DNA from 2 places in the Arthrobacter sp. P1_B9 genome. Region 2 is predicted to be linked to the other one. Evidence: predicted binding sites of a transcription regulator. Region 2 holds the regulator's gene; the other holds the start of a gene.
What was found. The regulator LexA, encoded in region 2, represses DNA repair genes until DNA is damaged. The targets are predictions, from matches to a motif close to TCGAACANNTGTTCGA.
Positions count from the first base shown of each region.

Region 1: AC1D1A_RS10550 (DUF6504 family protein) is a predicted target of LexA. The motif match lies at 7,965-7,980, and genes of this name have one in related genera.

Region 1 is NZ_JBFUAA010000006.1:85,956-101,895, forward strand. It holds gene AC1D1A_RS10495 (AAA family ATPase) at 1-1,109, opposite strand, end outside; gene AC1D1A_RS10500 (VOC family protein) at 1,166-1,924, opposite strand; gene AC1D1A_RS10505 (hypothetical protein) at 2,131-2,463, shown strand; gene AC1D1A_RS10510 (DinB family protein) at 2,948-3,448, opposite strand; gene AC1D1A_RS10515 (MBL fold metallo-hydrolase) at 3,516-4,163, opposite strand; gene AC1D1A_RS10520 (S-(hydroxymethyl)mycothiol dehydrogenase) at 4,175-5,260, opposite strand; gene AC1D1A_RS10525 (mycoredoxin) at 5,393-5,650, opposite strand; gene AC1D1A_RS10530 (SOS response-associated peptidase) at 5,911-6,657, shown strand; gene AC1D1A_RS10535 (VOC family protein) at 6,726-7,148, opposite strand; gene AC1D1A_RS10540 (chorismate mutase) at 7,163-7,489, shown strand; gene AC1D1A_RS10545 (hypothetical protein) at 7,497-7,883, opposite strand; gene AC1D1A_RS10550 (DUF6504 family protein) at 8,086-8,421, shown strand; gene AC1D1A_RS10555 (DNA polymerase III subunit alpha) at 8,418-11,930, shown strand; gene thrS (threonine--tRNA ligase) at 12,060-14,069, shown strand; gene AC1D1A_RS10565 (HIT family protein) at 14,089-14,709, shown strand; gene pgsA (phosphatidylinositol phosphate synthase) at 14,702-15,340, shown strand; gene pdxS (pyridoxal 5'-phosphate synthase lyase subunit PdxS) at 15,549-15,940, shown strand, end outside.
Region 2 is NZ_JBFUAA010000007.1:184,204-200,143, reverse strand. It holds gene AC1D1A_RS12215 (MFS transporter) at 1-437, shown strand, start outside; gene AC1D1A_RS12210 (cation diffusion facilitator family transporter) at 666-1,586, opposite strand; gene AC1D1A_RS12205 (GlsB/YeaQ/YmgE family stress response membrane protein) at 1,817-2,086, shown strand; gene AC1D1A_RS12200 (TrmH family RNA methyltransferase) at 2,236-3,132, opposite strand; gene rplT (50S ribosomal protein L20) at 3,198-3,668, opposite strand; gene rpmI (50S ribosomal protein L35) at 3,791-3,985, opposite strand; gene infC (translation initiation factor IF-3) at 4,101-5,216, opposite strand; gene AC1D1A_RS12180 (DUF1844 domain-containing protein) at 5,654-6,040, shown strand; gene AC1D1A_RS12175 (MFS transporter) at 6,180-7,493, opposite strand; gene AC1D1A_RS12170 (SseB family protein) at 7,556-8,497, opposite strand; gene priA (bifunctional 1-(5-phosphoribosyl)-5-((5-phosphoribosylamino)methylideneamino)imidazole-4-carboxamide isomerase/phosphoribosylanthranilate isomerase PriA) at 8,512-9,258, opposite strand; gene AC1D1A_RS12160 (hypothetical protein) at 9,300-9,458, opposite strand; gene hisH (imidazole glycerol phosphate synthase subunit HisH) at 9,459-10,208, opposite strand; gene hisB (imidazoleglycerol-phosphate dehydratase HisB) at 10,205-10,831, opposite strand; gene AC1D1A_RS12145 (histidinol-phosphate transaminase) at 10,903-12,021, opposite strand; gene AC1D1A_RS12140 (LysM peptidoglycan-binding domain-containing protein) at 12,090-12,494, opposite strand; gene lexA (transcriptional repressor LexA) at 13,027-13,776, shown strand; gene AC1D1A_RS12130 (ATP-dependent DNA helicase) at 13,889-15,940, opposite strand, start outside.

The sequences.
Region 1 (15,940 bases), on a different contig from region 2:
TCCACGGCCAGGTCCACACGGCCGGGACGCTGTGCCAGGGCGCGTTCCAGCATGTCCACGCGGTTGGTGGTGAGGACGAATGCCACGTCGGCATCGCTGGCCAAACCGTCCATGGCGTCCAGCACCTCGAATAGCAGCGGCTGGGGTCCGTGCCCGAAGCTGCGGTCCTCGGCGATGAGGTCGCAGTCCTCAAGGACCACGATGGAGGGCTGCAGCGCCCTGGCCATGGTGGCGGCTTCTGAGATCCTGGCGAGCGATCCTCCCGAAAGAAGGATTGCTGTGACACCTTCGCTCCGGCTCAACAAATACCGCACCGTATGGGTCTTGCCCGTCCCCGGCCTGCCGTAGAGCAGGACGCCGCGTTTGAGGTGCTGGCCGTACCTGATCAGAGACTCGCGGTGCTCGGCGATACCTAAGGCGTGGTCCGACACTTTCTCCAGCAGGCCATCCGGCAGGATGACATCCGACGCGGCAAGGACTGGCCGTGCATGGAACGTCACCCCGGCCGCGCTGGGACCATACTCACCCATCACCAGGGAAATGACCTGTCCCTTGAGCACGCTGCGGTGCTGCATCCCACGGCGGAACTCCGAGAGGAAGCGTGCGGCCTTATCTGTAGCGCCGGCCAAAACCTCAAGGGACGCTGACTGCCGGCCATACCGGGGGTTGGCGTCCCGCTGCAGCACGGCGATGGGACTGCCTCCATGGCTGAATAGCCAGAGCCCCAGTGCCACGGCCTGCCGTTGTTCGTCCGGCCCGACAGCTAAGTTGGCGTAGTCCGGCTGGGACAGGGGGAACTGCGGATATAGCTGGGACTGCTGCAGCATGTCGCTCAGCGAGTGATGGTGGCGTTGGTCGCCGCCGCCGATGCCCACGAGCCGGAACTCAGGATCCTCGGCGGCGAGCTCTTCCATGAGGATGTCTGCGTCCACGAATCGGTGCGGCGGAATCTCCTCAACCACTACTGACACTGATTCGGCCCGGACCGCCAAATGCTCGGTGAGCGTAGTCAGCAGCTGGGTTCCCGGTTGCCCCCGACGCTGCCCGGACTGCGCGAGCTCCACGAGCCGCGCGAAATCGTCGATGAACTTCCCCAAAATTTCATCCATGGGCTGACCCTACCAGCGCCGCCAATCGGTGTGGCGCTCATGCTCTCCAGCAAGCGTCAGCCGGTGGTTGCGCTGACCGCGATGGTGCCGCCCTGGGGGTCCCTGATCACGGCGCTGCGAAATCCCGGAGTGTCCATGGGCGCCATCAAGATGCTGCCACCCAGTGTTACGGCCTGCCGGGCAATGGCGTCCGCGTCGCGGACGGCGAAATTGACGCTCCAATGCGGCGGGACCGCGACGCCGTCCGTGGCTGCCACCACCGCCACTACCCGGCCGGAGCGGAGCCACCGCGAGAAGGGGGCGTTCGGGACGGGTTCGAGTTCCCAGTCGAACATTGCACCGTAGAACGCCTGGGCCCGCCCGACATCTGTGGTGTGCAGCGAGCTCATGGCCCAGGAATTCGGCTCATTGGCCAGCTGGGCGCCGTCGTTCCCTCCTGCCTGCCGCAGGCAGAACGGGACGCCGGTGGCATCGGCGAGCACAGCAATACGGTCATCCGGGCCGGCACCAAACGGCGCCAGGCGCTTGCCCCCCGCCCGCTCGGCACGAGCCAAGGCTTCCCCGACGTTTACGACACGCACGTGGGTTATCCACCCCGGCGGCGATTGCGGCGGCGCCTGTCCGATTCCGGCAACCAGCTGACCGCGGAGGCGGGCGGCGTAGTAGAAGCCGTCGAGCCCGGGCGGCATCGGAATGGGGTCGTCGAAAGTCCAGCAGAAGAGCGGACCGTAGAAGTCCTTGGCCGCCTGGGGGTCGGGCTGCCAGGTGTCGACCCAGCACGGAGCGCCGACTGAGGAGGTATCCCGCGCTGTCATTGAAACCCTTTCTCCGGGGCCCGTTACGCCGCGAACATTGTTTCCCAAGACCGCGAGTGGATCAAGACCCAACTGCGATTCCGGCGAGGCAAACTGCCGAATCCTCCATGACCGAGGGGAAAACACCGTCGCTCGGGAAACCTGGCACCTGTGCGGTAGGCTCGCCAACATATTTCTGGCCAATTGGGGGAACCATGAATAAAGGAATGAAAACTGGAATTGCAGCCGTGGCGCTCACGCCACTTCTCGCGCTGGGGCTGTCCGCCGCATTCGGAGCATCGAAATCCGGTCCTGCTGGCACGGCAGTTGATGCCTCGAATCATCCCGAGTGCTACAACGAAGCCAGGCTGAACGATCCGAATGACTTCTGCTACCGAACGATGGGACCGTGGAACAGCACCCGGTCCTCGGACGAGGAAGTCCGGAGCATGGTGTCCGTTGAGCGAATGGTGAGGGCCGGCAAGACCGTTCAAGAGATCCAGCGTTACTACCCGGAATACGCCCCGTCCACGAAATGGGCCAGCGCATCGGCCGGTTGACCTCATCCGCATCCCACATCTTTCCGGACTGTAGAGACGGTGAGCCACGGATTACGGGGATGCCGGCCCAAAAAGCCGCAGGTTAATTGTTACTCTCTTTTCCTTTTGTGCGGCAAATGCAATTGATATTCTGATTTTGGTCATGCAGAGGCTGCTAACTTCGTTGCGGGAGTTCCTATCTCATGGCCATCAAAGTCGTTGTCGCCGGCAGTGCCGTCGCCCCGTTCACGGCGTTCGCCTTGAGATCGGACACGACATCCGGCCGGCCCGGTTCCTTGCGCGCCCCCGCTGTGCTGTGTGAGCTGGCCGGGGCGCGATTACGCCGCCGGCACGCGGAACCAGAGCCGGAACCCGGGCTTCCCTAGACCAGCGCGGATGCGGCCCTGTGAAAACCAATCGGGGGTGGCCGCATCCGCGCTCACCCGCACCCATGGTGCAATGCGGGTCTTCTGGTTTAGAACCTTGACACGGGCGGCCGGTGCCGTCAGGTGCGCGCAGCGAGGATCTGCTCGCGCAGAATATCCGCGTGGCCGCAGTGCTGGGCGAGTTCCCTGAGCATGTGCAGGTAGACCCACCGCAGCGGCAGCGGGCCGCGCCGGTTGCCTCTGACAAGGTCGTCAAGGCCGAGCGAAGCGGCCCGACGCCGTGAGTCCCCGCAGGCCTGGAGGTAGGCGGCCTGGAGGCCCGCGATGGTGTCGTCGTCCGCCAGGATGAACGATTCGTCGGGGGTGGCCGGAATGCCGATCACCGCCCGGGGCCGGCACGTGATGGCCTCGTCAAACCAGACCTTCTCCACGAAGGCGGCGTGCTTGACCAGCCCCAGAAGGGTGGTCCGCGACGGCACCAGCGAGGCCCGGGCCTCCTCTTCGGTGAGCCCGTCCAGGCAGGCGTGCAGGTCCGCACGATGCTCGTCGAGGAATGCATCGAACTGGGTACGCAGGTCCGCGGCCAGTGTTGCCGGATCCATGCTGGGGTGAGAGCTCATGGCCCCACATCCTATGGCGGAAAAGCCCGGTCCGGAAGCAGTGGACCGGGCCTTTCCGCGGACGCGGTCAGTGGCCGCGGGCGATCCATTCCTCAAGGTGCGGCGCTTCGGTGCCGATCGTTGTGGGTTCCCCGTGGCCGGTCCGGACCGTCGTGTCGGCCGGGAGCGGCAGGAGCCGGGTCCGGATGGACTCGATGATGGTCGGGAAATCGCTGAAGGATCGGCCCGTCGCCCCGGGGCCACCCTGGAACAGCGTGTCCCCGCTGAACACTGTATTTTCGCCAAGCACGGTGCCTGCGCTTTCGAGAAGGAAGCACACTGACCCGGGCGAGTGGCCGGGGGTGTGCCGTGCCACGAGTCTTGCCCCTGCGACGTCGAACGTGTCGCCGTCGGCAATGGCGTGGTCCGGCTCGGTGCCGGGGAACACCCGCTCCCACAGCATCCAGTCGTCCCGGTGCAGGTACACCGGCGCGTTCACGAGAGTCCGGACCTCGCCCACGGCGCTGATGTGGTCATCGTGGCCGTGCGTGAGCAGGATTGCGGTGACCTTCCGGCCCGAGACGGCCGCGGCCACGGCAGCGGGATCGTGGGCCGGGTCGATGATGACGCATTCGGCGTCGTCCCCGAGGATCCAGACGTTGTTCTCAACATCCCAGGTGCCGCCGTCGAGGGAAAACGTCCCGGAGGTGACCAGCCGGTCGATCCGGATGCTCACAGGGCCGGCGTTCACAGCTCCACCACCGAGCGCAGCACAGCGCCGGCATGCATCTTCGTGAAGGCCTCCTCGATCTGGTCGATCGTGATCCGCTCCGTCACGAAGGCGTCCAGGTCCAGCTTGCCCTGCCGGTAGAGGCTGATGAGTGTGGGGAAGTCGCGCGAAGGCAGGCAGTCGCCGTACCAGGAGGACTTCAGGGAGCCGCCGCGCCCGAACACATCCAGCAGCGGCAGTTCCAGGGTCATCTCGGGGCTCGGCACACCCACCAGGACCACCGTGCCGGCGAGGTCCCGGGCGTAGAAGGCCTGCTTGTATGTTTCCGGGCGGCCGACGGCGTCGATCACCACATCGGCGCCGAAACCACCGGTCAGTTCGCGGATTGCTTCGACGGGGTCGACGGCGGAGGAGTCCACCGTGTGGGTGGCGCCGAGGTCCTTGGCGCGCTGGAGCTTTTTGGCGTCGATGTCGACGGCGATCACGGTGGTGGCGCCGGCGAGCGCCGCGCCGGCGACGGCCGCCGTGCCGACTCCGCCGCAGCCGATCACGGCGACCGAATCGCCGCGCTGGACGTTTCCGGTGTTGATCGCCGCGCCGATGCCTGCCATGACGCCGCAGCCGAGCAGGCCGACGGCGGCGGGATCGGCGTCGTCGTCCACCTTGGTGCACTGGCCGGCCGCTACGAGGGTCTTTTCGGCGAAGGCACCGATGCCCAGCGCGGCCGTCAGCTCGGTGCCGTCCTCCAGCGTCATTTTCTGGGTGGCGTTGTGGGTATTGAAGCAGTACTGCGGCTGGCCCCGGCGGCAGGCGCGGCACTCGCCGCAGACGGCCCGCCAGTTCAGCACCACGCGGTCCCCGGGGGCGACCTCGGTGACGTCCGGTCCCACGGCACTGACAACGCCGGTGGCCTCGTGGCCGAGCAGGAAGGGGAAGTCGTCGTTGATGGCGCCCTGCTTGTAGTGCAGATCGGTGTGGCAGACACCGCAGGTGAGGATGTCCACGAGGGCCTCGCCGGGGCCCGGGTCCGGCACCAGGATCGTCTCCAGGGTGACGTCGGCATTCTTGGAACGGACTACTGCGGCTTTGACTTTATGGACCATGAAACAAGCTCCTCTGTTCTGGAACGCGGATTGCTGGCACAACTTACTGGTTACTGGCACAACGGGCGGCGGCGCGGCCCTTGGGAGGCCGCGCCGTCGTGGTTTGGTGGTGTCCTTGGATGCAGGAAGGGCCTAGGCGGCGAGCCGGCTCTTGACCTCAGCTGCGGAGGGGTTGGTGGCGGCGGTGCCGTCGGGGAACAGCACGGTGGGGACGGTGCGGTTGCCTCCGTTGAGCTGCTCGACGAGATCGGCCGTGCCTTCGACTTCCTCGATGTTGATCTCGGTGTACCCGATGCCCTGTGCGTCCAGCTGCTTCTTCAGCCGGTTGCAGTAGCCGCACCACGTGGTCGAAAACATAGTGATGGTGCCGGATTCGGGGGTGAAGTCCACGAAGTTCTCCTCAAGTAAGTGGATGGGGCCGGCGTATCAGGCCGGGCGCCCACTGAAGTCGTACGTCACTGCCAACAACCGTACCCTGCAGCCCGCTATTCCCGCAGAGAGCGCTGCCCCCTACGCCGTCCGACGCGACTTCGCGGTAAAGATGCGAAATCGCCGGAAAGTTCCGGCGACTTCGCACGTTTCCGGCGACCTCGGCGGGCTCAGGCGGCAGCCCTGATGACATGGGATGGGTGCGGTGGCATGCTGATGCCATGTGTGGACGCTACGTGATGGCCCGGGCCGTCGGAGACCTGCTGGCCGAATTCGATGCCGGGCTGGAGGATGAGATCGCAATTCCGCCGTCGTGGAACGTGGCCCCGACGGCGGATGTGCCGATCCTGCTCGAACGGCTTGTGGAGGGAGAACCGGTCCGCCAACTGCACATTGCGCGCTGGGGCCTGGTGCCGTCCTGGGCCAAGGACCCGGGCATCGGGTCCAAGATGATCAATGCCCGCAGCGAGACCGTGCTGGAGAAGCCCGCCTTCCGGAAAGCGACCCGCGCCCGCCGCTGCGCCGTCCCGGCGGATGGCTACTACGAGTGGAAGGGCGAGGGCCGCACCAAGCAGCCCTACTACGTCCATCCCAAGGACGGACGCCCCATTGTCTTCGCGGGACTCTATGAATGGTGGCGGGACCCGTCCAAGGCAGAGGGTGATCCGGAGCGCTGGATGCTCTCGACCTCGATCATGACCACCGACTCGCCGCCGGAGGGCTACGCCGGGGGAATGCTGGCCGAGCTGACCGCGCTGCATGACAGGGTTCCGCTGCCCATGAACCGCGAGACCATGCAGACGTGGCTGGACCCGCAGGCGGATGATGCGGCCGGGCTCGTGGATCTGGTCCGGGCCGGGGCGCACGACGTCGCGGAAGGCTGGACGATCGACGCCGTCGGCACCGCCGTCGGGAACGTCAGGAATGACTCACCGGAACTCATCCAGCCGGTGGGGAGCCTGTTCTAGCGGTACGCCGGCCTGTCTGGCGGCTGCCCGGCGGCTGCCAAGGCACGGGGCGGCACTGGTTACCTGAGTCAGAGCGTTACTTTGCCGCCGCCGTCGACCGACCAGTCGGGGTTGAAGGCGACCTCCCAGCGGTAGCCGTCGGGATCGGCGAAGTAGCCGGTGTAGCCGCCCCAGGGCTGGGTCTTCGGTGCCGCAACGATGCGGGCTCCCGCGGTCCCGGCTTCGGCCATCACCCGGTCGACGTCCGCCGTGCCGGCCAGGTTGTGGCTGAGCGTGATGCACGCAATGCCGGCAGGGGGATCGGTGGCCGCCTCGGTCTGCATTTGACCCGCGTCCCAGAGCGAAAGGATGAGGCCGTGGTTGACCTGGATGAAGAGCACCTCCCCGGGGACTTCCCGGTGGACCGGCCATCCGAGGCCATCGACGTAGAAGCGGCGTGAGGCGTCAACACTGCGGACACCTAGCGATATGAAGTCGACTCGTGGCTGCATCTTTCGATACTGTCATGCACATGCCCACAAATCACGCAGACGACAAGGCCGCCCAGGCCGACCGCGAACAGCTCGCCGCCGTGCGGGTGGCTGTTGACGAGGTGGACGAGCAGATCGTGTCCTTGATCGGGCGCCGGGAACGGCTGATCCGGATCGCCGGGACCCTCAAGGCGGACAGCGCCGAGGTCCGTGCGCCCGGGCGTGTGGAGCGGGTCATCGAACACGTCCGCGCCACGGCGGAAAAGAAGGACATCGACGTCGAACTTGTCGAGAAGACCTACCGGGCGATGATCGATGCCTTCATCACGCTCGAGCTGGAAGTGTACAAGTCCAGCTCCTAGAAGATGCCTAGAGGGCTTCTTCGACAGGCACGTTGGCCTGGTAGTCCCGGCCGTCACAATCGCTGAAGGCCGTCATGAGATGGCCCTTGGGCAGGCCAAGCACAGTCGTAAGCGGGAAATGGCCGGTAATGGTGTTGCCCGAGTGTTCGACCCCCTTGAGGTCGAAATTTTCCTCGGTGCCGTCGTGGCTGAAGCAGTAGAAGGACACGGCTTCGCCGTTCATGAACTCGATCCCCATCCTGCGCTGGTGGGAATAGTCCGGGGTGGCTGCCAAGAGCCCCACCACGTAGGCGCCCTGGCCGGGGATGTTTCCGTCTATATCAAAAGTCGCCACCAAGGTTGGATCCTTGGCGGCGATGCTTACGTGCTTCAGGAGTGCGTTATGGGAGCTCATGGCTCAATCCTGCTACCTGTACCTGCGTGAGTCCACCCCCGATCTGGGTTTTGTCGCCTCTCCGACGTAGACTGATTTTATTCGAAGATATGTTCGAATAAATTCATGGGGCCTGGAACTGGGGGCGCCGGAAGCGGAATGGACGTAGGAAGTCGAAGCGGGGACTGGGCCGGCTCCAGCCCGGACTGGGTCGGGAGGCAACGTGGGTATTTTCAGCGAGTCCGTGGAGGTCGTCTGCACGCCCTCGGGCCAGCCCCTGCGCCTCGACTGGGCCGGCCGGCGCTACACGGTCTGCGCGGACCCCGTCCGCTGGTACGAACGCCGCCAATGGTGGGCCGAGGAACGCCGGGCGCCACTCGGAAGCGGGCCGGGCCTGGTGGACCATGAGATCTGGCGGGTCCAGGTGCGTGCGGCCGGGGATCACGCCGCGGATTCCACCCTCACCCTTGACCTGACCCGGCATGTCGGCAGCGGCCGGTGGCGGCTCCTGAAGATCCACGACGCCCTGCAGCCCCTCCGGAAGCCCGAATCAGCATGAGTTTCACCCATCTGCACGTCTCCACCGCGTTCAGCGCCCACTATGGCGTCTCCTGGCCGGAGGAACTTGCCGCCGCGGCCGCCGCTGACGGCGCCACCGCGCTGGCCTGCACGGACCGCGACGGCCTGTACGGAACCGTCAAGCACCTGAAGGCGTGCATGGCAGCCGGGCTGGATGCAATCGTCGGGGTGGACCTTGCAGTCTTTGACGACGACGGCGACCACCGTACCCAGCTCGGGGGACGCGTCGTCGTGCTGGCGCACGGACACAACAACGGTGCCGGCTACCGGGCGCTGTGCCGGCTGATCTCCGACGCCCACGCCCGCACCACGGGCAAGGCCGGGGGAATAGTGCCGGTGGCCGTCACCCGGGCGGAACTGGCCTCCCGCACCCTGCACCCGGAAACCCTGAAGCCGGTCCTGACAGTGCTGATCGGCCCGGACTCCGACGTCGGCCGGGCCATGGGCGGCCGGCGCTACCTGCGGCCCCGCACCCTGTTCAAACGATGGCTGGACGCCATGCCCCCCGGAACGCTGGCGGCAGAGGTTGTGTCCCAGCTCAGCCCGCCCGGGGAACCGCTGAGCACCGCCCACGCGGTGCGCATGCTCAAACTCGCCGCAGAACACGGGGTGCCCGCCGTGCTGAGCAACGCTGTGCGGTACGTGGCTGAGGACGGCGCGGCCACCGCCGATGTGCTGGACTCGGCCCGGACACTGAAATCCCTCCCCGAGCTCTCGGCCGCCCCGCTTCTGCAGCCCAACGGGCAGGGCTGGCTCAAATCGGCGGCCCGGATGCTGCAGCTGGGCAAGGAGATCATCCACGCCGCCGGCTACGGCACGGCGGACTTCAAGCGGCTCCTGGCCCAGACCGAGGCGCTCGCGGACCGCTGCCGCATGGATCCGGAAGCCGACATGGGTTGGAAACAGCCCGTGGTCCCGGAGGCATCCGTGATCGGGATCGACGGCGACGCGCTCGCCGAACTGACCCTGCGGTGTGAGGCCGGCATCGGCCGCCGCTTCCCGGGCATTTCCGGGCAGCGGGAACAGCAGCTGAGGGCCAGGCTGGAGCATGAGCTCCGGATCATCGACTCGCTGGGCTTCGCCTCGTACTTCCTGACCGTCGCAGAGGTCTCCCGGATGATCCTGGCCCTGGGCGTCCGGGCGGCCGCGCGCGGTTCGGGCGCCTCCAGCCTGGTCAACTACCTGATCGACATCAGCCAGGTGAACCCGCTCGAGCACGACCTCATCTTTGAACGCTTCCTCTCCCGCGACCGCGCCACGCTGCCGGACATAGACATCGACGTCGAAAGCGCCGAACGGCACAACGTCTACCGGAAGATCTTTGAGCGCTTCGGCGCCGAACGCGTCACGCTGATGAGCATGCAGAACGGGTACCGCGCTCGCGGTGCCGTGCGCGATGCCGGCCTGGCCCTGGGCATGGACGACGGCGAGGTCGGGGAAATCGCCAAGCAGCTGTGGCGGTTCTCGGCCCGGCACTTCCGCGAAGCCCTCGTGGAGAAACCCGAGCTGAAGGAATTCGCGGACCGGGTGGAGCAGCGAGGCTTCTCCGAGAACCAGCAGCTGGACCTGCTGGTGGACCTCACGGAGCGGCTGGACCGGCTGCCCCGCCACATCTCCATGCACCCGTGCGGCGTCATCCTCGGCGATGCCACCCTGCTGGACCGCACCCCCGTGCAGCCCAGCGGCCTGGGCCTGCCCATGAGCCAGTTCGACAAGCACGACATGGACCCCATGGGCATGCTGAAACTCGATGTCCTTGGCGTCCGGATGCAGAGCGCCATGGCCTTCGCCGTCCGGGAAGTCATCCGGCTCCACCCGTCCAAGGCCGAGGTGGTGGCCGCCGGCGCGCATCCGGCCGGCCCGGACGGGACCGGCCCGGACTACATCGCCGAGGACGGTCACATCGACCTCAATGCGGTCCCGCTCGACGACGAACCCACCTTTGAGCTGATCCGCAGCACCCACACCCTGGGCTGCTTCCAGATCGAGTCCCCTGGCCAGCGCGAACTGATCGGCAAGTTGGCCCCCCGGGAATTCAACGACCTCATCATTGACATCTCGCTGTTCCGTCCAGGCCCGATGAAATCCGACATGGTCCGGCCCTTCCTGGAGCACCGGCACGGATTCGCCCCCGAGGTCTACCCGCACCCGGACCTCAAACCTGTCCTTCAGGAAACCCACGGGGTCACGGTCTTCCACGAACAAATCCTCAAGACCTTCGACGTCATGACCGGGTGCGGGCTGGCGAGGGCCGACGAGTTCCGCCGTGCGCTGGGCAACGACGTGTTGGAAGCCAGGGTGGAGGAGTTTTTCCGGAAGGAGGCGCGGGCCCGGAATTACAGTCCCGAGGTAGTGGACAAGGTCTGGGGCACGCTGAAGGCCTTTGGCAGCTTCGGGTTCTGCAAGGCCCACGGAGCCGCCTTCGCCGTGCCCACCTACCAGTCGGCCTGGCTGAAGGCACACCACCCGGAGGCGTTCCTCGCCGGGCTGTGGGAACACGACCCCGGAATGTACCCCAAACGCCTGCTCGTGGCCGAGGCCCGCCGGCTGGGGATCCCCATCCTTCCCCTCGACATCAACCGGAGCCAGGCCGAGTACCGGGTGGAGCGGGTGGAATCCGGACCAGACCGGGGCAGGCTGGGCATCCGGCTGAGCCTGAACGGCATCTTCGGGCTCTCCGGCGCCGAGCTGAAGCGGATTGTGGCCGGCCAGCCCTACGACTCCCTGGCGGACCTGAGGGCCAGGTCGCGGCTCAGCCGGCCCAGCATCCAGCGACTGGCCCAGCTGGGCGCCTTCGATTCGCTGCACCGGGCGTCCGGGGGAGAAGCCAACCGGGCGGATCTTGTCCAGCACCTGCAAAAACTCCAGGCCCGCCCCCTCCGTAAGGGCGTGGAAGTCATTCAGGGCCAGCTGGCGTTGCCGCTGGGGGACGTGGAGTTGACGAACCTCAAGGCGGCACTGCCCGCACCCAGCATGGTGGATAACGTCCGCGCGGAACTGGACCTGATGGCTGTGGACGTCAGCGAGCACCTCATGACCAGCCACCGCCCGCTGCTGGACCGGCTGGGCGTCACCACCGCGGACAAGCTGCTGGGACTGCGCAACGGCACGGAGGTGCTGGTGGCCGGGGTCCGGGTGGCCACCCAGACCCCGCCCATGAGGGGCGGCCGGCGGGTGGTGTTCATCAGCGTCGACGACGGCACGGGCTGTGTGGATTCGGTGTTCTTCCACGAGGCGCAGGAGCAGTCCGGACCCTTGCTGTTCGGCACCCGCCTGCTCCTGATCCGCGGCACCACCCGCCGGACCGGGCCGCGGGGGATCAGCATCAGCGCCTCCATGGCCTGGGACCTCAGCCGCCCGGAGACCCTCCCGTTTCCGGCATCGGCTCCCGGCGCCGCCGGCCGGCAGGAGCCTTACCTGTCCGGCCCCCTGTCCAGCCCCCTGGACGGGATCAGCAGGAACCTCGCCATCACCGGGCTGGGCGGCTGACCGGCCGGCGGTGCGGCTCGCTCGTGGCGCGTTGGTTGGCCTCTGGAGAAACCGATAGCATGGACGAGGCTGGCTGTGGTCCCCGTACGCCACAAGCTACGAAGCCTTAACTTTGAATAGGAGACACCCGTGTCAGATGCCCAGCAGATCACCCTTCTCGTCGACGGCGAAGAGACCAAGGTGACTACCGGGACCACCGGCGCGGAACTCTTCTTTGAGCGCCGCGACGTCGTTGTGGCCCGCGTTAACGGCGAGTTGAAGGACCTGGACCAGCCCCTTCCCGAGGACGCCAATGTCGAGGGCGTCACCATTGATTCCCCGGACGGGCTCAACGTCCTGCGCCACTCCACGGCCCACGTCATGGCCCAGGCCGTGCAGCAGCTGCGCCCCGACGCCAAGCTCGGCATCGGCCCCTACATCACGGACGGCTTCTACTTCGACTTCGACGTCGCGGAACCGTTCACCCCGGAAGACCTCCGCCAGCTCGAAAAGATGATGCAGAAGATCATCAACCAGAACCAGAAGTTCGTTCGCCGCGTGGTGTCCGAGGACGAGGCCCGCGAAGCGATGAAGGACGAGCCCTACAAGCTCGAACTGCTGGGCAGGAAGAATGACGCCGCCGAGGCCGGCGAGGGCGTCAACGTCGAGGTCGGCGCCGGCGACATCACCATTTACGACAACGTGGACCGCAAGAGCGGCGACAGCATCTGGTGCGATCTGTGCCGCGGCCCGCACCTGCCGAACACCAAGCTGATCTCCAACGCCTTTGCCCTGACCCGCTCCTCGGCCGCCTACTGGCTGGGCAACCAGAACAACCAGCAGCTGCAGCGCATCTACGGCACCGCCTGGCCCACCAAGGACGCGCTCAAGGCCTACCAGGAGCGCATTGCCGAGGCCGAGCGCCGCGACCACCGCAAGCTCGGCGCGGAGCTGGACCTGTTCTCCTTCCCGGACGAGCTCGGCTCCGGTCTGCCGGTCTTCCACCCCAAGGGCGGCATTATCCGCAAGGCCATGGAGGACTACTCCCGCCAGCGCCACGTCGATGCCGGCTACGACTTCGTCTACACCCCGCACATCACCAAAGGCCACCTCTACGAAGTCTCCGGCCACCTGGACTGGTACCGCGAGGGCATGTTCCCGGCAATGCACATCGACGCGGAACTGAACGAGGACGGCACCGTGCGCAAGCCCGGCCAGGACTACTACCTCAAGCCGATGAACTGCCCCATGCACAACCTGATCTTCCGGTCCCGCGGCCGCTCCTACCGCGAACTGCCGCTGCGGCTCTTCGAGTTCGGCTCGGTCTACCGCTACGAGAAGTCCGGCGTGGTGCACGGCCTGACCCGCGTCCGGGGCATGACCCAGGACGACGCCCACATCTACTGCACCCGCGAGCAGATGAAGGACGAGCTCACCAGCACGCTGAACTTCGTCCTCGGCCTGCTCAAGGACTATGGCCTGGACGACTTCTACCTCGAGCTCTCCACCAAGAACGAGGACAAGTTTGTAGGCGACGACGCCACATGGGACGAAGCCACCCGCACCCTCGCCGAGGTGGCCGAAGCCTCCGGGCTCGAGCTCATCCCGGATCCGGGCGGAGCGGCATTCTACGGCCCCAAGATTTCCGTCCAGACCAAGGACGCGCTCGGCCGAACCTGGCAGATGTCCACCATCCAGCTGGACTTCAACCTGCCCGAACGCTTCGAACTCGAGTTCCAGGCCGCCGACGGCACCCGGCAGCGGCCCGTGATGATCCACCGCGCCCTGTTTGGCTCGGTGGAGCGCTTCATGGGCGTGCTCACCGAGCACTACGCCGGTGCCTTCCCCGCCTGGCTGGCACCGGTCCAGGTGGTGGGCATCCCGGTGGCGGAGGCATTCAACGACTACATGTTCGACGTTGTGGACCAGCTCAAGGCGGCCGGCATCCGCGCCGAGGTGGACATCTCCTCGGACCGTTTCCCGAAGAAGATCCGCACGGCCAGCAAGGACAAGGTCCCGTTCGTGCTGATCGCCGGCGGGGACGATGCCGAGGCGGGTGCCGTGTCCTTCCGCTTCCGCGACGGCAGCCAGGACAACGGCGTGCCCGTGTCCGAGGCCGTACAGCGGATCGTCGACGCTGTCCGAAACCGGACCAGCTAGGCAGACGGAAGGGCAGCGCGTGCAGGAAACCACAGGGGCCGGGCCGGAGTATCCGGGCGACCACGCCGTGACGGACGACTTCAGCCTGGCCGGGGTCCCGGACGCTTTCCAGCGCCTGTGGACCCCGCACCGGATGGCGTACATCAAGGGCGGCCAGCATCAGTTCAAGAACCCGGACGACTGCCCGTTCTGCGCCGCGCCCGAGCGTGGCGATGAGGACTCCCTGATCGTCTACCGGGGAAGGACGAGCTACGTGGTGCTGAACCTCTTTCCGTACAACCCGGGCCACCTGCTGGTCTGCCCCTACCGGCACATCCCGGACTACACGGACCTCACGGTCGAGGAAACGGCGGAATTCGCCGAACTGACCCAGACGGCCATGCGGGTGCTGCGCAAAGTCGCCAACCCTTCCGGTTTCAACCTGGGCATGAACCAGGGCGTCACCGGCGGGGCGGGCATCGCCGGCCATCTGCACCAGCACGTGGTGCCGCGCTGGGGCGGTGATGGAAATTTCTTCCCCATCATTGCCCAGACAAAGGCGGTCACGCAGACCCTCGGTGAGGTCCGTCAGCAGGTCGCCGACGCGTGGCCGCAGGAAATGCCCGCGCCGCAGGACACAGCGGGGGAGAAGGATGCTTAACAGGCACGCCCGGGGCTTCTTCACCGCCCTGTTTTCCCCGGTTGCCCGCTGGCTGCTGAGGATCGGGGTCTCTCCCGACGCCGTGACCGTGGTCGGCACGCTCGGCGTCGTGATCGGCTCTCTCGTGTTCTACCCGCTCGGGCAGCTCTTCTGGGGGACCGTGTTCATCACGGCGTTCATTTTCTCCGACGTTATTGACGGCATCATGGCCCGGATGCAGCACCGCGGCGGCCGGTGGGGCAATTTCCTGGACTCCACCCTTGACCGCGTGGCCGACGGCGCCCTGTTCGCCGGCGTCGCCGTCTGGTTCTTCACCGGCGGCGCCAACCCGGCCGTCGCCGTCGCCGCGATTCTCTGCCTGGTGCTCGGCATGGTGGTCTCCTATGCGCGGGCCAAGGCCGAGGCCCTGGGCTTCCACGCCAACGTGGGCATCGCCGAGCGCGCCGAGCGCCTCGTGTCCGTGCTGGTGGTCACGGGGCTCACCGGACTGGGCCTGACCCCGGTGGTGCTCTTCGTGACGCTGTGCCTTCTCGCTACAGCGAGCCTGGTGACGGTGATCCAGCGCATCGTGACAGTGCACCGCCAGTCGCTGGCGGAACCCGAAGGTACCGCCACGGAACGTCCCGCCTGACAGCGCCAGGCGGCACCCCGGCGGCCGCGCCGAATCCCTGTCCCCGCGCGAGATTCGACTGCTGTAACCCGAATTCTGCCGCGCCCCGGCCGGGGGATAGTATTAGCTTTACCGGCCAATGGATCCGGTAATCCGGTGTGTGCGAGACACGGCATGAACGTGCCGTCCGCGCCCCGGCGAGGTCATCTATCTACCCATAGGGGTTTTTGTGTCTACACCTGATGTAAGCAGCGAAGCCGGCGCGTCCGCGAAGAACGTCACGGGCAGCAGCCGCGTCAAGCGCGGCATGGCTGAGATGCTCAAGGGCGGCGTCATCATGGACGTCGTCAACGCCGAGCAGGCCCGCATCGCCGAAGACGCCGGTGCCGTGGCCGTGATGGCGCTGGAACGTGTTCCGGCCGATATCCGCGCCCAGGGCGGCGTGTCCCGCATGTCCGATCCCGACATGATCGACAAGATCATTGCGGCCGTGTCCGTGCCCGTCATGGCCAAGGCCCGGATCGGGCACTTCGTCGAGGCGCAGGTGCTGCAGTCCCTCGGCGTGGACTACATCGACGAGTCCGAGGTCCTGACCCCGGCGGACTACACCAACCACATCGA
Region 2 (15,940 bases):
TGGCCCTGTACGGCGTGGGCATGGTGGTGGGCAACATCGTTGGCGGCCGGATCGCCGACAAGTCCGTCATGGGCACGATTTACTGGGTCCTGCCCGGCACGGCGGTGGCACTCGTGGTTTATGCCGTGGGCGTCCACTGGGCCTGGTCCGCGCTGGTCATGGTGTTCGTCGTTGGCGCCGCCGGGTCCATGCTCGTTCCCGCCCTGCAGACCAGGCTGCTCGATGCGTCCCCTGATGCACCGTCGCTGGCCTCCTCGCTGAACCATGCTGCGCTCAACGTCGCCAACGCGCTCGGTGCCTTCCTGGGCGGCCTGGTGATCGCCTGGGGCTGGGGCTACGTCGCCCCCGCGCTCGTGGGCGCCGTCCTGGCCGTGCTGGGTCTCGGGGTCGCCGCCTTCAGCGGCGCAGTGGAACGCCGGCGGCCGCTGGCCTCCTAGCCACCCCGCCACCCGCCAGAACAGCCGCGGCCGAACAGGCGCGGCCGCGGTACCCCGCCAACGGCAGAGGAAGAGGCCGCGGCAGCAGGGTGCAGATGCTGTAAATAGAACAGCAGTCCTGTCCAGTGATGCACTGGGCAGGACTGCTGTTTTGTTGAGGGGCTGCCGTTCCATCTGGCGGCTGCCGTTCTCCCTATGGGCTTCTGTTCTCCCTGTGGGCTGGGCGGCTCAGGGGGCGCTGACGCGCTGCACATCCGGTTCCAGGTAGATGACCCGGGCAATCGGGACGGCTTCCCGGACCCGGACCTCCGCGTCATCAATCGCCTTCGCAATGTCCTGGCCCGAGTCCGAGCGGCCGATGCTGATCTTGGCCGCCACCAGCAGCTCCTCGGGGCCAAGGTGCATGGTCTTGAGGTGAATGATGCTGGTGCCGCCGGCCTCGATCGCGCTGCGGATCTTGGCGACGTCATCGCGGGTGGCCGACTCGCCCAGCAGCAGGGACTTGGTTTCCATGGCCAGCACCACGGCGATCGCCACGAGCAGCAGACCGATCATCGCGGTGCCGAGGGCGTCCCAGATGCCGTTCCCGGTCAGGAGCGTCAGGCCCACGCCGAAGAGCGCGAACACCAGGCCCACGAGGGCGCCGAAGTCCTCGAGCAGGATCACCGGGAGTTCCGGCTGCTTGGCGTTGCGGATGAACTTAACCCAGCTCTGCTTCCCACGCAGGGGGTTGGATTCGATGATCGCTGTCCGGAACGAGAAGGACTCGGCAATGATCGCGCCGATCAGGACGGCCAGCGGCACCCACCAGAAGTCACCTTCGATGGCGTGCGGGTGCTGGATTTTTCCCCAGGCCTCGTACAGTGCGAACAGGCCGCCGACGCTGAAAAGCACAATCGAAACGATGAAGGCGTAGATGTAACGCTCGCGGCCGTAGCCGAAGGGGTGCTCGGGGCTGGCTTCCCGCTTTGCGCGTTTGCCGCCGAGCAGGAGCAGCAGCTGGTTGCCGGAGTCTGCGAGGGAGTGAATCGCCTCGGCCAGCATGGACGAGGACAGCGTCAGAAAGTAGGCGACGAACTTCAAAACGGCGATGGTCAGGTTTGCGGCCAGCGCCGCGAGAATCGCCTTGGTACCGCCATTTGCAGCCACGTGAGCTTCTCCTTATGGGGTTCTTCCGGGGTGTATGCGAACACCGGAAGAACCCAGCGCCCACAAGGAATACCGTACCGGTTTCCGGGCCGGCGCCGAACCGCGGCGGGGACCAACGCTGCCACGTAACGATTGGGTAGTCCCCTGCTGACAAGCAATCCGCCCTATGTTAGCTTGAAGCCATATTCGGTATTCACAATTTGGATGCCGAAAAATATGTAGGAGGAGACATGGGCTTTCTTGGCTGGATCATTCTCGGACTCATAGTGGGTGCAATCGTCAAGGCACTCTTGCCCGGCAGGGTCGGTGGCGGCTGGGTTACCAGTCTCGTGCTCGGCGTCGTCGGCGCGATTGTTGGCGGCTGGATCGGGGACCTGCTGTTCGGCGGCGGCAAGATGGAATTCTGGAATCTCGGTTCCTGGCTCCTGGCCATCGTCGGTGGCCTCGCGGCCGCGTTCATCTACGGCGCCATCACAGGGCGCAACAAGACCACCACCTAATTCTTCAAGGCACTGGCCGCACACTTTGTGTGGGGGCGACAGTGACACTACGACGGCGGGGCTCACCATTCGGTGGGCCCCGCCGTTCGTTTGGCCTGCGTTTTTCGGACAGGAATTCCTGCCGGACCCGCTGGTTTCCTGCTGAGCGGCTAGGGGGTTTGCTGGGAGCGGGCGCTGGCGTACAGGCAGACAGTGGCTGCGGTGCCGAGGTTCAGGCTTTCCGCTTCCCCGTACACCGGCACGGCCACCCGGTGGTCGGCCAGCGCGATCTCGTCCTCGGACAGGCCTTGGGCCTCGTTGCCGAAGAGCCAGGCGGTCGGCTGTTCCAACGCGTACACCGATTCGGCGGCGGATGCCCCCAGGCGGCGGGCCGCGTTCTCGTCCTGGAGACGGTCCAGGTCCAGTTGTCCCTTGCCGTCCGCGGCCAGCACGCCGACGCCACGCTCCCGGCAGCGGGCCACGACTTCCTCGACCTCCGCGCCGAGGACAACGGGCAGATGGAACAGGGAACCCGCCGTCGACCGCACGGCCTTGGGGTTGTAGATGTCCACGCTCGAGCCGGTCAGGATGACGGCGTCGGCGCCGGCGGCGTCGGCCGCCCGCAACACGGTGCCTGCGTTGCCGGGGTCCCGGACCTGGCACAGGACGGCAATCAGCCGCGGGCCGGTGTCGAGCACGTGCTCAAGGCTCACGTCCAGGAAGCCGCAGACGGCAATGATGCCCTGTGGGGTGACGGTGTCCGCCATCGCAGCGATCACTTCGTCGGTTGCGAGGTGCGCGTGGGTTCCCTCGGCCAGCTGCTCCAGCTCCGGGTGGCGGTCCAGGCAGGCCTCGGTGGCGTACACCTCATAGACGATGCCGGGCTCCCCCGCGGCGATCCTCTTCCGGTGCAGGACCAAAGCCTCACGGACCGCCTGCGGGCCTTCGGCCAGGAACTCGCGACGCTTTAAACGGGCCGGGCGCCCGGCAAGCTGTGCCACCTTCCTCATCCGATCAGCTCGGGGGTTGGAGAGTGGAAAGTCTTGCGGGCGCCCGGTTTCGTTCATATAAGAACCTTAGTGGCTATTCCAGCCGGCTCTTGAACGAGACAGTCTTTCAACTGCGGGAGGAACTACTTTGCAGCCTCGTCGGCGGCCTTCTTGGCAGCAGGCTTCTTCGCGGGAGCCTTCTTGGCAGCCTTGGGAGCCGGGGCAGCCTCAGCCTGGACGGCCGGAGCGGACGTGTCGGCAGGCAGCGAGTCCTTGGCGACCTTGACCAGCGCGGCGAAGGCGTTGGCGTCGGAAACGGCCAGCTCGGCCAGCATACGGCGGTCAACCTCAACCTCAGCGGCCTTCAGGCCCTGGATCAGGCGGTTGTAGGTCAGGCCGTTGGCGCGGGATGCAGCGTTGATGCGCTGGATCCAAAGACGGCGGAAGTCGCCCTTCTTCTTCTTACGGTCACCATAGCTGTACACAAACGAGTGCAGCAGCTGCTCTTTTGCCTTGCGGTACAGGCGTGAACGCTGTCCGCGGTAACCCTTTGCGCGTTCGAGGATAACCCGGCGCTTCTTGTGGGCGTTAACCGCCCTCTTCACACGTGCCACGTGCGTACTCCTTAGAAAATTTCTGATCCCAAGCGTCTACTGCCGGAACGGTCCGGCTGGCCTGAGAAGCCTTTTTGGTAGTTGACTGCTGCCAGGTGGCGAACAGTCAGAGAACTTGGAACTTAGATGCCGAGCATCTTCCGGATGACCTTGGCGTCGCCCTTGAAGACGATCTTGTCGCCGGCAAGGCGACGGGTCAGCCGGGAGGACTTGTGCTCGAGGTAGTGGCGGCGGTTGGCCTGCTGGCGGCGCAGCTTGCCGGTACCGGTCAGCTTGAAGCGCTTCTTAGCACCGCTGTGGGTCTTCATCTTCGGCATGGGAACCGATCTCCTTACGTATCCGCAGAAAAGTCTGCAGCTCTTTCGTGCAGCCACCCCTGCGGGCGGCGTGCTGGTTGCCTGCTGCCGGACATTGCTGTCCGGCAGCCGTGAACTAGTTGGTCTTCTTGGTGCCAGGCTTGGCGGCTGCCCGGGGGGCGGCCGGCCGTGCGGCGGGCTTCGGCGCTGCGGGCCTGGGTACCGGCTTCGGAGCAGCAACCGGCTTCGGTGCTGCTGCCGGAGCGGCTGCCTTTTCCTCGGGAGCCTTCGCTGCTGCCGGGGCCGGAGCGGCCTTCGGAGCCGCGGGAGCCTTGGCTGCTGCCGGCTTCTCGGCCGCCTTCGGAGCCGCCGGAGCCTTCGCTGCTGCCGGCTTCTCGGCCGCCTTCGGAGCCGCCGGAGCCTTCGCTGCTGCCGGTTCCTCGGCTGCCTTCGGTGCGGCTTCCGCCGGCACGTCCTGGGCGGGGGCCTCGTCGGCCTTGGTCTCTTCGACCGGAGCCGCTTCAACCTTGGCTTCTTCAACCTTGGTCTCTTCGACCTTGGCTTCCTCGACCTTGGTCTCTTCAACCTTGGCTTCTTCGACGGGGGCCTCCGCTGCGGGTGCCTCCGGCGATACGACGTAGCCTTCCGGCAGGAGGTCCGACAGCGTCTGGGTCAGCGGGGCGTTGCCACCGGAGACATCGACGCGTCCCGAAGCCTTGGCTTCGTTCTCAGCCTTGGCTTCTGCGCGCTGCGTTGCGCGGCGGGCCTCCGCCTTGGCTTCGGCTTTGTTCTTCAGCGGGCCAACCACCATGACCATGTTGCGGCCATCGATGCGCGGGCTGGACTCCACCACACCAACTTCGGCGACGTCGTCGGCGAAGCGCTGGAGCAGGCGGATGCCCATCTCGGGGCGCTGCTGCTCGCGGCCGCGGAACTGGATCATGGCCTTGACCTTGTCGCCGGCACCGAGGAACCGGAGCGCGTGGCCGCGCTTCGTTTCGTAGTCGTGGGTGTCGATCTTCAGGCGGAAACGGATTTCCTTCAGGACCGTGTTGGTCTGGTTCTTCCGGGCCTCGCGTGCCTTGACAGCGGCTTCGTACTTGTACTTGCCGAAGTCCATCAGCTTGCACACCGGAGGCTTCGCCTGCGGTGCAACTTCAACGAGATCAAGATCGGACTCGGCAGCCAAACGCAGGGCATCCTCAATACGGACAATTCCTACTTGTTCGCCTGCAGGGCCGACCAGCCGCACCTCGGGGACGCGGATACGCTCATTGATTCTTGGCTCGCTAATGTTAAAGCTCCTGTGTTCGTGAGGGGTATTCCACCGGCAAAAAGAGAAGGCCCCCAATTGCCGGAGCAATCGAAGGCCTCGAGATCGGAACTGCCGCCCTCAAGGGGGCGGCATGCACTTCCTGCGGACCGGAGTCCGAGGTAGTGCCCGACCAGGTACCCGGCAACCTTGACTCCTGGACAGGAGGGGCTTCCCGAAGGAAGTTTCGCGGCTGACGCGGGTGGGAGAGAACTCCGCTTGCAAACTAAAGCCAACTCTACAGAAAGACACCCGTTCAACGCACGTATGCGTCGCCGGGCGCCAACTTCAGTGACAAGCACTGCCAGTCAGAACACTGCATTCTATAAAAGCTTGAGAATAACGACATTTAGTCGGTCTGTGACAAGCTTACCAGCATGAGCACTTCAGATAGTAATTCCCACGTCTTCGAGCCCGCGGCAGCCCAGGCGGACGTCTCGCAGCAGATCCGCGACATCTCGGAAGTCCCCTCCATCGAGGTCATCACCACGGCCGCCGTGCACCTGATGAGCGCCGCCGCGGTAAAGCTCGGCCTCGCCGCCGAGGAAAATGCCCAGGACCTCAAGGACCTGGACGAGGCCCGCAAGCTGATCACCGCCCTCGCCGGTCTGGTGACCGCAGCGGCGCCCGAAATCGGCTCACAGCACGCTGGACCGTTGCGCGACGGACTCCGTTCGCTTCAGCTGGCCTTCCGCGAAGAATCGATCATCCCGGACGCGCCGGGCAAGGGCCCGGGCGAGAAGTACACCGGCCCCGTCAACTAAGCACCCGTCAGCCAGGACAACGCCGGCGTGCGGACCACCCAGGTCCGCCCGCCGGCGTCGTTATTTTCCGTCCGCAGGATTTGCCGTTCACAAAGCCCGGGCGCGTGCCCGGAGTGGCGCAATGGCGGCAGGCCCGCGTTCAGACGCGGGCCAGGCGGCTGCGCCGGACCTGTTGCAGGGCCAGTCCCACCAGGCAGAGGGCCACGCCCGCCAACCCCACTGAGACGAAGCCGGCCGACGGGCCGATGAGGTCAATGAACAGCCCGGCAAGCGGCGCGCCCAGGGCCACTCCGCCGGTGAGCGATGACCCGTACCAGCCCATCGCCTCGCCACGCCGGCTTTCATCCACCAGTTCGGCCACCTTTTCCGAGGCCGCGGACAACACCGGCGCGCACAGCAGACCCGGCAGCAACGCGAGCAGGCTGAGCGTCCAGACGTCGGTCGCGAAGGCCATCGGGACCGTCAGCGCTGACATCCCCAGCAACAGGAGGATCGGGGAAACGGCCCGGTGCATGGCACCGTAGAGGACGCCGCCCACCACCGAGGCCGCGCACCAGAAGAGGAACACGATGCCGATTTCGGCCTGGTGGCCGCCGGTCTGGAGCGCCGCGACGATGCCGACGTCGGTGCCGCTGAGGACCATGCCGGCACCGGCGCCGACGGCAAACACGGCGGCTACGGCGGCGGTGAACCAGCTGAAGTTGTGGATGACCCTGTGGCGCAGGCCGGATCCCCGCCGGCGGCGCTCCTCGGCGGCGGCCGCCAGGGGTGCCAGTTCGGCTGCTGCCTCCTGCAGGTGGGCCGGCGCGGCGGCGACCACTGCGGCTTCCGCGCACTCCAGCTCCTGCGCCTCAAGCCCGGCGTCCGGGGAAGCACTCCGGGTGGGCGGGTTGAACCACATGAGGAAGAGCCCGGAGACGGATGTGGCCACTCCCACGACTGTCAGGCCCAGGACGGACTGGCCGCTGGTGGCGACGACGGCTCCGACGGCCGGGCCGATCATGAAGACCAGCTCGGTGGCGATGGCGTCGAGCGCAAAGGCAGTCCGGCGCTGTTCCCCGGGGGCCAGAACGCCCAGCGACTGCCGCACCACGCTGAAGATGGGCAGAGTCAGCAGGCCCCCGATGAAGACCAGGGGCAACAGGGCCTCGTAGGACACGTGCGGCACGATCGACCAGATCACGGCCTCGGAGACCACAGACGGAATCAGCGCCTTTCGCAGCCCCACGGTGTCGACCCGGCGTCCGCGCCAGGGCGCGCCGACGGCGATACCGATCGTCATCACGGCGGCGGCCGCTCCGGCGGCGGCGTAGCCCTGGCCGAGGGTCAGGACGATGTGCAGGGTCAGCAGGACGCCGGCCGCCGAGTGCGGTATGCGGGCGATCATGCCGACCAGCAGGAGGCGCCTGATGGGCCGGATGGCCAGCAGCTGACGGTAAAGCGCGAAATTCACGGACTATATCCTTCTGGTACTGCCCACGGCAGCACCGGGAGGTCCCCCCGTTGGGCCGTCAGCTATGGTGCTGCACGCTGCAGCTTGACCTCGATCGAATCAACCCGCTCGGCAAAGATTTCATTCCGGGCCCAGGCGTTATTGAGGCCGGCGACGATCGACTGCACGCCGGCGGCGTCGAGACCGTCTTCAAGGTAGAGGACCACACGGAGTTCCGGGCCGGCTCCCCCACCGGGGAGCCGCCTGCCATCGGCCGTGGCCGAGGCAACTCCACCCCCCGGATGAATTTCAACACGGCGGACCGCCGGAAAGCCAACCGCGCCTTCCCCGAGTGCACCCGCGAGATCGGGGTCGGCGTATGACGGCGTCCATGGCTGCTGCTGGGCGAGGGCCCAGACTGCCGGCCGGCGGACCACGAACGTCACTTCCGAGCCGGGATCGAGCACGAGCAGCTCCGCCCCTTCCGCGACCGCTGACAAGGCGGCCCGGGCCGCGTACACGGCGACCGGCCTGGCCTCCGGGTGCCACGCCGTCAGTGACGCTGCCGAGGTGAACACCGGCATGGCCGTCCGTCCGTCCGGCGCCTTGAGCGTCACCAGGGCCATGTCGGCCTGCTTGTCCGAGTGCAGCGGATCCCCGTTGGGCCCGGCCGCGGCCTCGCCCTCTTCGGCGAGCTGGGCGAGGATTGGCACGAACACCCGGGCGGTGGCCAGCGCGGCCACCACGGCCGCCTCGTCGCCAGTGCCCGCGGCGAGGTCGGACAAGGCCGCCAGATAGCCGGCGTCGGCGGTGCCGTCGTCGTCGTCGAAATTATGGATCTTGGCGTCATTGCCGGACAGGCTGCGCCCAGCCCAGGGTTGGCCGGCGGAGTCCGTGGCCCCGCCGGCGCCGGCAAGGGCCGCCGCGATATGCCCGGGCAGATGCCGGATGGGACCGGCCCCGGTCCCTGCCTGCACTGTCTCGTGGGGGTTATTGGGGTCGTGGGTGTCGTGGGAGTGCGTCATGGGCGCCTTCGCCGCTAGCGGCGGCCGGCGACGTCGAGGGCCTCGGGCAGGGTGAAGTTGCCGTTGTAGAGGGCCTTGCCGACGATGGCGCCTTCGACGCCGAGCGGCACCAGGGAGCGCAGGACCTTGAGATCCTCGAGGCTGGAAATGCCGCCGGAGGCGACCACCGGCTTGCCCGTTTTCTCGACCATCTGGCGCAGGAGTTCGACGTTGGGGCCCTGGAGCGTGCCGTCCTTGGTCACATCGGTCACGACGTACCGGGCGCAGCCGGCGTCCTCGAGGCGGCCGAGCACGTCCCAGAGGTCCCCGCCTTCCTTGGTCCAGCCCCGGCCGGCGAGGGTGGTGCCGCGGACATCCAGGCCGACGGCAATCTTGTCGCCGAAGCGCTCGATCACCCGGGCCGTCCATTCCGGGTTTTCCAGTGCCGCCGTGCCCAGGTTGACGCGTGCGACGCCGAGGTCGAGGGCCTTCTCAAGGGATTCGTCGTCGCGAAGGCCGCCGGAGAGCTCCACCTTGATATCGAGCCGGCCGACGACCTCGCGCAGGAGCTCGGCGTTGGAGCCGCGCCCGAACGCGGCGTCCAGGTCGACCAGATGCACCCACTCAGCCCCCTGCTGCTGCCAGTTGAGGGCGGCCTCCAGCGGGGTGCCGTAGCTCGTCTCGCTGCCGGCTTCGCCCTGTACGAGCCGGACGGCCTGTCCGTTGACGACGTCGACGGCGGGCAGGAGCTCGAGTACGGGCAGCGGGGTTTCGGTGGTCATCGTGGAGTCCTCAGCTTGGGGATGGGGGTGGGGAGGGGCGGTCAGGACGCCGGCAGGGTCAGGAGGTAGGCGGCCAGCAGTGACATGCCGGCGAGGATGTAGAAAACGATCTGCACCCAGAGCGGACTTTTCTGCTGGCGGAAGGAGATCCCGCCGCCAACCAGCAGGCCGGCCACGCCCATGAGCACCAGGGACCACATCTAGGCGGTCCCTTCCGGGGCTGCGGTACGGTCCGGGGCTGCGGGGCGCAGGCTTTGGACCCAGTTGCGCAGCAGCCGGGCGCCGGCGTCGCCGGACTTCTCCGGGTGGAACTGGGTGGCACACAGCGGGCCGTTTTCCACGGCCGCGATGAACGGGGCACCGTGGTCGGACCAGGTCACCAGCGGCGCAGCCATCCGCGGCTGGATGACGTCGAAGTCCCACTTCTGGACACCGTAGGAGTGCACGAAGTAGAAGCGCTCGTCCTCAACCCCGGCGAAGAGCCTGGACCCTTCGGGGACGGCGACGGTGTTCCAGCCCATGTGGGGCACGACGTCGGCAGGCAACAGTTCCACCTTGCCGGGCCACTCCCCCATGCCCTCGGCTTCGGTGCCGTGTTCGACGCCGGCCTCGAACAGCACTTGGAGCCCGACGCAGATGGCCAGCACGGGGCGGCCTCCGGCGACACGGCGGCCGATCATGCGGATGGCGTCAACGGCCTTGAGTTCGCGCATGACGGTTTCGAAGGCGCCGACACCGGGGACGACGAGGCCGTCGGCATTGAGGACATCCTCAGGCTTGGAGCTGAGGATGACTTCGGCGCCGGCCCGCTCCAGCGCGCGGACGGCGGACCGGACATTCCCGGAGCCGTAGTCCAGCACCGTAACTGTGGGCTTTCCCTGCGGGGAGACCGGCTTGGCCGCGGCGGCGGGGTCGATGATGGCCCCGTCGCGGAGCACCGGGCCGGTCACAAAGCACCCTTTGTCGACGGGATGCCCTCGACGCGGGGATCCGGCTCGACGGCTGCGCGCAGGGCACGGGCAAAGGCCTTGAACTGGGCCTCGACGATGTGGTGGGGGTCACGCCCGGCAGTGACGTTCATGTGCAGGCAGATCCCGGCGTGAAGGGTGATCGCCTCGAAGACGTGGCGGGTCAGGGAGCCCGTAAAGTGGCCGCCGATCAGGTGGTATTCCTGGCCTGCCGGCTCGCCGGCGTGGACCAGGTAGGGACGGCCGGAGACGTCCACGACAGCTTGCGCGAGGGCCTCATCGAGGGGAACGGTCGCCTCGCCAAAGCGGCGGATCCCGGCTTTGTTGCCCAGAGCGGTCCGCAGAACCTCGCCGAAAGTGATGGCCACGTCCTCGACAGTGTGGTGGACATCGATGTGGGTGTCGCCGGTGGCCTTGACGGTCATGTCGATCAAGGAGTGCTTGCTGAGGGCCGTCAGCATGTGGTCGTAGAACGGGACCGACGTGCTGATGTCTGAAACGCCGGTGCCGTCCAGGTTGATCTCGACCAGGACCGAGGACTCGCTGGTGGTCCGTTCCATGCGTGCGGTCCGGCCCTCGGCGGCGGTGGATCCGGTGGTGCTCATGTAGATGTGTCCTTTGGAAGAAGGCAGGGTGTTGGGCAATCTGGCGGGGACGATTGGGCTCCCCACCAAGTCTAGGCCTGCGGCTTTGCGGAGCCGGCCAGGATGAGTTCAAGTGCCTCCAGGAAGGCTGTGGTTTCTGTCTCAGTGCCGGCGGTGACGCGCAGGTGCCCCGGAATACCGACGTCGCGGATGAGGACACCGGCGTCCAGCATGCGCTGCCAAACCTCATGGGGGTTCTCGAGGCCGCCGAAGAACACGTAGTTGGAATCAGACGCGGCCGGGGTCAAGCCCAACCGCGTCAGTTCCGACACGATCCGGTCGCGCTGGCGCTTGATGTCCTCGACGTCCGCCATGAGCGCCTCCCGGTGGCGCAGGGCAGCCAGGGCCGCAGCCTGGGTGATGGCGGAGAGGTGGTACGGGAGACGCACCAGGCGCAGGGCATCCGCGACCTCCGGGGCCGCGGCCATGTAGCCGAGCCGCGCACCCGCGAGGGCGAAGGCCTTGCTCATGGTGCGCGAGACGATGAGCCGCTCCCGGCCAGGCAGCAGGGTGAGGGCACTGGGCGTGCCGTCGTGGGCGAACTCGTGATAGGCCTCGTCAACGATCACGATGGTCTGGCTGGCCTCGCCGGCCTCATAAACGGCCTCGACCACATCAAGGCCCAGCCCCGTGCCGGTCGGGTTGTTCGGGGAACAGAGGAAGACAATGTTGGGCTGAAGCTCGCGGACTTGCTGTGCCGCCGATTCCGCGCTGAGCCCATAGTCGGACGCGCGGACCCCGACGACGTACTCCGTATCCGTGCCGGAGGCCAGCAGCGGGTACATCGAATACGTGGGAGGGAACCCGAGGGCCGTCCGGCCAGGGCCTCCGAAGGCCTGGAGGATTTGCTGAAGGACTTCGTTGGAACCATTCGCGGCCCAGATGTTCTCCGCGTCCAGCCCATGGCCAAGGTATTCGGCGAGGGCTTCGCGCAATTCGGTGAATTCGCGGTCCGGATAGCGGTTCAGCCCGGCAGCGGCGGCGCTCACGGCTTCGGTAATCGCGGCGCGGACATCGGCCGGGACCCCATGGGTGTTCTCGTTGACGTTGAGCAGGATGGGGACGTCCAGCTGCGGCGCGCCATACGGACGCAGGCCACGCAGATTGGTTCGGAGGGGCAGTCGGTTGAGGCGCTCAAGCTGGTCAGTCACGTGACCAGTTTAAGTGGTAGCGGGACGGGCGCTGAAACTGTGACGCCCGCAACGGCACCCGGGGGTGGCTACTTGGACGGAACAAACAGTTGCTGGCCCGGCATCACACGCGCGGCGTCCAGATTGTTCAACTGCACGATATCGGCCACAACATCGCGGGGATCGCGCTCCGGGGCCACCGACCCGGCAATGGCCCAGAGGGACTCCCCCGGTTGGACTGTGACGGATACGGTCGGCGTCACCGAGAGCTGGTCTGCGGAATCTGCCGCTTTCGCGGGAGCGTTGAGGAATCCGCTGAAGGACAGGATGAACGCCGCCAGCAGAATCAGGGGGACGCCGAAAAAGACGAAGCGTCCGCGCCGGGTGAGCCGAAGCGGCGGCTGCTTGGTCCGGCCGCCGGAAACCGCGGCGGCGGCTCCTTGCTGCGCCCGCGACGGCGCGGAGCCGCGGCGCCTGGCGTTGAGCGGGTACACGTTGCCGTGACTGGAACCACTTTGGGCGAGGCCGCCTTGTCCGATGCTGCCGTGTCCGATGCTGCGGCGATCCGCTGCGCCACCCGGACCAACACCACGGTGGCGGGTCGTGACGCCCTGAATGTTAGTGCCGTCAAACGCGCTTGAAACTGACATGAACTGAGCCCTCCTGGACCATAAGTTGCCGCCCGGCGTACTCACGTACTCGCCGCCAACCGGCCGAACCTTCGAACATAGAACCGAACATTGCCTGCGAACCTAGATCGTCGGAATCGAACACATATTCGAATCTTACTTGTTCTGTTTTAGCACTTACTAACGAACGATGTCGAGACTCGCTAGAACAAATGTTTGAAAAAGGTCTGCGGCTGGCCTATTTTTGAGGGACAGGACAACCACTTTCGAACTCCCACTTTCGAACTACCAGTGGGAATTCATTCGTAGTTGATCAGCAGGGTCTGACATTTCAGGCCGGAAGTTCCCGGTGACAGCAGCCACGGCAGCCGGGCGGAACGGAAAGGCGTTGGCGAACATGGCAGCACAAGCCACCGGCGGCAGGGCCACCCCACGGAGCCCGCAGCCCGCCCGGGCCCCCAAGAGCCTCACCGTCCGGCAAAAGAAAATCCTGGAGACCATCCAGCGGTCCGTCACGGACAAGGGCTACCCGCCGTCCATGCGCGAAATCGGCGACACCGTCGGTCTCGCCAGCCTGTCGAGCGTGACCCACCAGCTCTCCCAACTGGAAAAGCTCGGCTACCTGCGGCGCGATCCGAAGCGGCCCCGGGCCATGGAAGTGCTCATGCCGCTGACCCTGGACGAGGGGGCCACACCGATATCTGGTATCGAGAAGTCCAGCCCCTTGCGGGCCGTCGGCGGCCTGTCGGTAACCGAGCTCGCCAGCGCCACTGACACGGCAATGGTGCCGTTCGTCGGACGCATCGCCGCCGGCGGGCCGATCCTCGCGGACCAGGTGGTGGAGGACGTCATGCCGCTGCCCCGCCAACTCGTGGGCCATGGCGAACTCTTCATGCTCAAGGTGGCCGGCGACTCGATGATCGACGCCGCCATCTGCGACGGCGACTGGGTGGTTGTCCGCCGCCAGGGTGATGCCGTGAACGGCGATATCGTTGCCGCCCTGCTGGACGACGAAGCCACGGTCAAGACCTTCCGCCAGCGGGACGGCCACACGTGGCTGTTGCCGCAAAACACCCAGTACGAGCCCATCCTGGGCGACCACGCCGTCATCATGGGCAAGGTCGTATCGGTACTGCGCTCCCTCTAAACTGCGCTCTCTCTAAACTGCGCTCCCCTTAGCCATCCGGGGCATGCTGCCAGTCCGGAGCGGCCACCCCGCGGCGGATTTCCGGCGCAGGGTGGCGGCCCCGGTTTGGGACTTAGGCTTTCGCGGAGTCTTTCGCCAGGCGCTTCAGGGCTGCCATGGCTATCGATGAATCGGTGGTGGGCCAGAACGGCGGCAGCGCGGCGCGCAGGAAGCCGCCGTAACGCTCCGTGGAGAGCCGCGAATCCAGCACTGCCACCACGCCCTTATCCGAGGTCGAGCGGATCAGCCGTCCGGCGCCCTGCGCGAGGCGGATGGCGGCGTGCGTGGCCGAGACGGCCATGAAGCCATTGCCGCCGGCCTGGGCCACGGCCCGCGAACGTGCCGTCATCAGCGGGTCGTCCGGCCGCGGGAAGGGAATCCGGTCGATGACCACCAGCCGGCAGGACACGCCAGGGACGTCGACGCCCTGCCAGAGGGACATGGTGCCGAACAAACACGTGTCAGGTTCGTCGGCAAACTGCCGCACGAGCGCCGTCATGGTCGACTCCCCCTGGCACAGGATGCTGAGGCCCAGCCGGGGCCGCATGGCCTCGGCTGCTTCCTCTGCGGCGCGCCGCGAGGAGAACAGGCACAGGGCGCCTCCGCCGGAGGCGCGGATCAGCTTCTCGAGTTCGTCCAGGGCCTCGGGGGACGTTCCGCGGCCGGGTTTGGGCAGGTGCCGGGCTACGTAGAGGATGCCCTGCTTCGGGTAGTCGAACGGGGAGCCGACGTCGACGCCGGTCCAGCTCGGGGCGCCGTTGCCAACCAGGCCCAGGCCGCCGGCGGCGGGTTCGAAGGCAGCGCCGATGGCCAGTGTGGCCGAGGTCAGGATGACGGTGTGGTCCGCGAACAGGCCCTCGCGCAACCGCCCTGCGACGCTCAGCGGGGCAACGTTGATCAACGCCGGCGCGCTCTCGTCCGGCTGGGAGTAGCCCTGCGCCGGGTCGAAGCTGCTGTTGCGGGAGAACCACACGACTTCGCGGTTTTCGCGCGCGGCCAGCAGGCGTTCACAGAGCTCCAGGATGACCATGAGGCGCGAGCGGGCCAGCTGCCGTCCGCCGTCCGCCGACACGGAGCTGTCCCCCTTGGAATCGGACAGGGCGGCGCGGCACGCGTCGCGCAGCTGGTCGATGCAGTCCAGCTGCTCGCTGTTCAGGCCGTTGGGCATCAGCCCGCTGGGGACGCCGTCGATGGCGAGCTCCAGGTGGGCGGCGGCATTGTTCAGCGCATCCACGGTGATGCCCGTGTGCTTCCGGGCCCCGGACGCGGCGGCGTGCACCATCGCCACGGAGAGCTGGCCCGAGACCGCGCCCGTGACGCGGTCCTGAAGTTCGTGTGCTTCGTCCACCACGACGACGTCGTACTCGGGCAGCACCGCCAGGCCTTCGAAGGCACTGACGGCGAGCATGGCGTGGTTGGTGACCACGACGTCGGCATCGGCGGCGTTCTGCCGTGCCAGTTCGCTGAAGCATTCGGCCGCGAGCGGGCATTTCTGCGCGCCGAGGCACTCCATGGAGGTGACCGAGACCTGGCGCCAGGCCCGGTCCGTGACGCCCGGCATGAGCTCGTCGCGATCCCCCGTCGCGGTCTCCTCGGCCCATTCGCGCAGCCGGACAACTTCCTTGCCCAGCTGGGAGGACGGCCCGCCAAGTGCGGCGGCGAAGTGCGGCACGGACGTGTCCTCGCCGAGGGAAAACAACTGTCCCTCGGAAGGTTCTTCGGACGGGAAGCCGCCCTCGAGTTTGTGCCGGCAGACGTAGTTGGACCGGCCCTTGACCAGGGCGACCTTGACGGGCCGCTCCAGGGCAGGGGTGATGGTCTTAAGCAGCCTGGGCAGGTCACGGCCCACAATCTGCGTTTGCAGTGCCAGGGTGGCGGTGGAGACCAGGGTGGGTTTGTTGCTGGTCAGCGAATGCGCGATCAGCGGAATCAGGTAGGCCAGCGACTTGCCGGTGCCGGTGCCGGCCTGGACCAGCAGGTGATCGCCGCTGTCTATCGCGCGCGCCACCTGCCGGGCCATTTCGTGCTGGCCATCGCGGCTCTGCCCGCCCATGCCGGACACGGCACGGTCGAGCAGCTTAACAACAAACTCCTCGCCGGCCGCGCCGGCAACCGAACCGGCGCC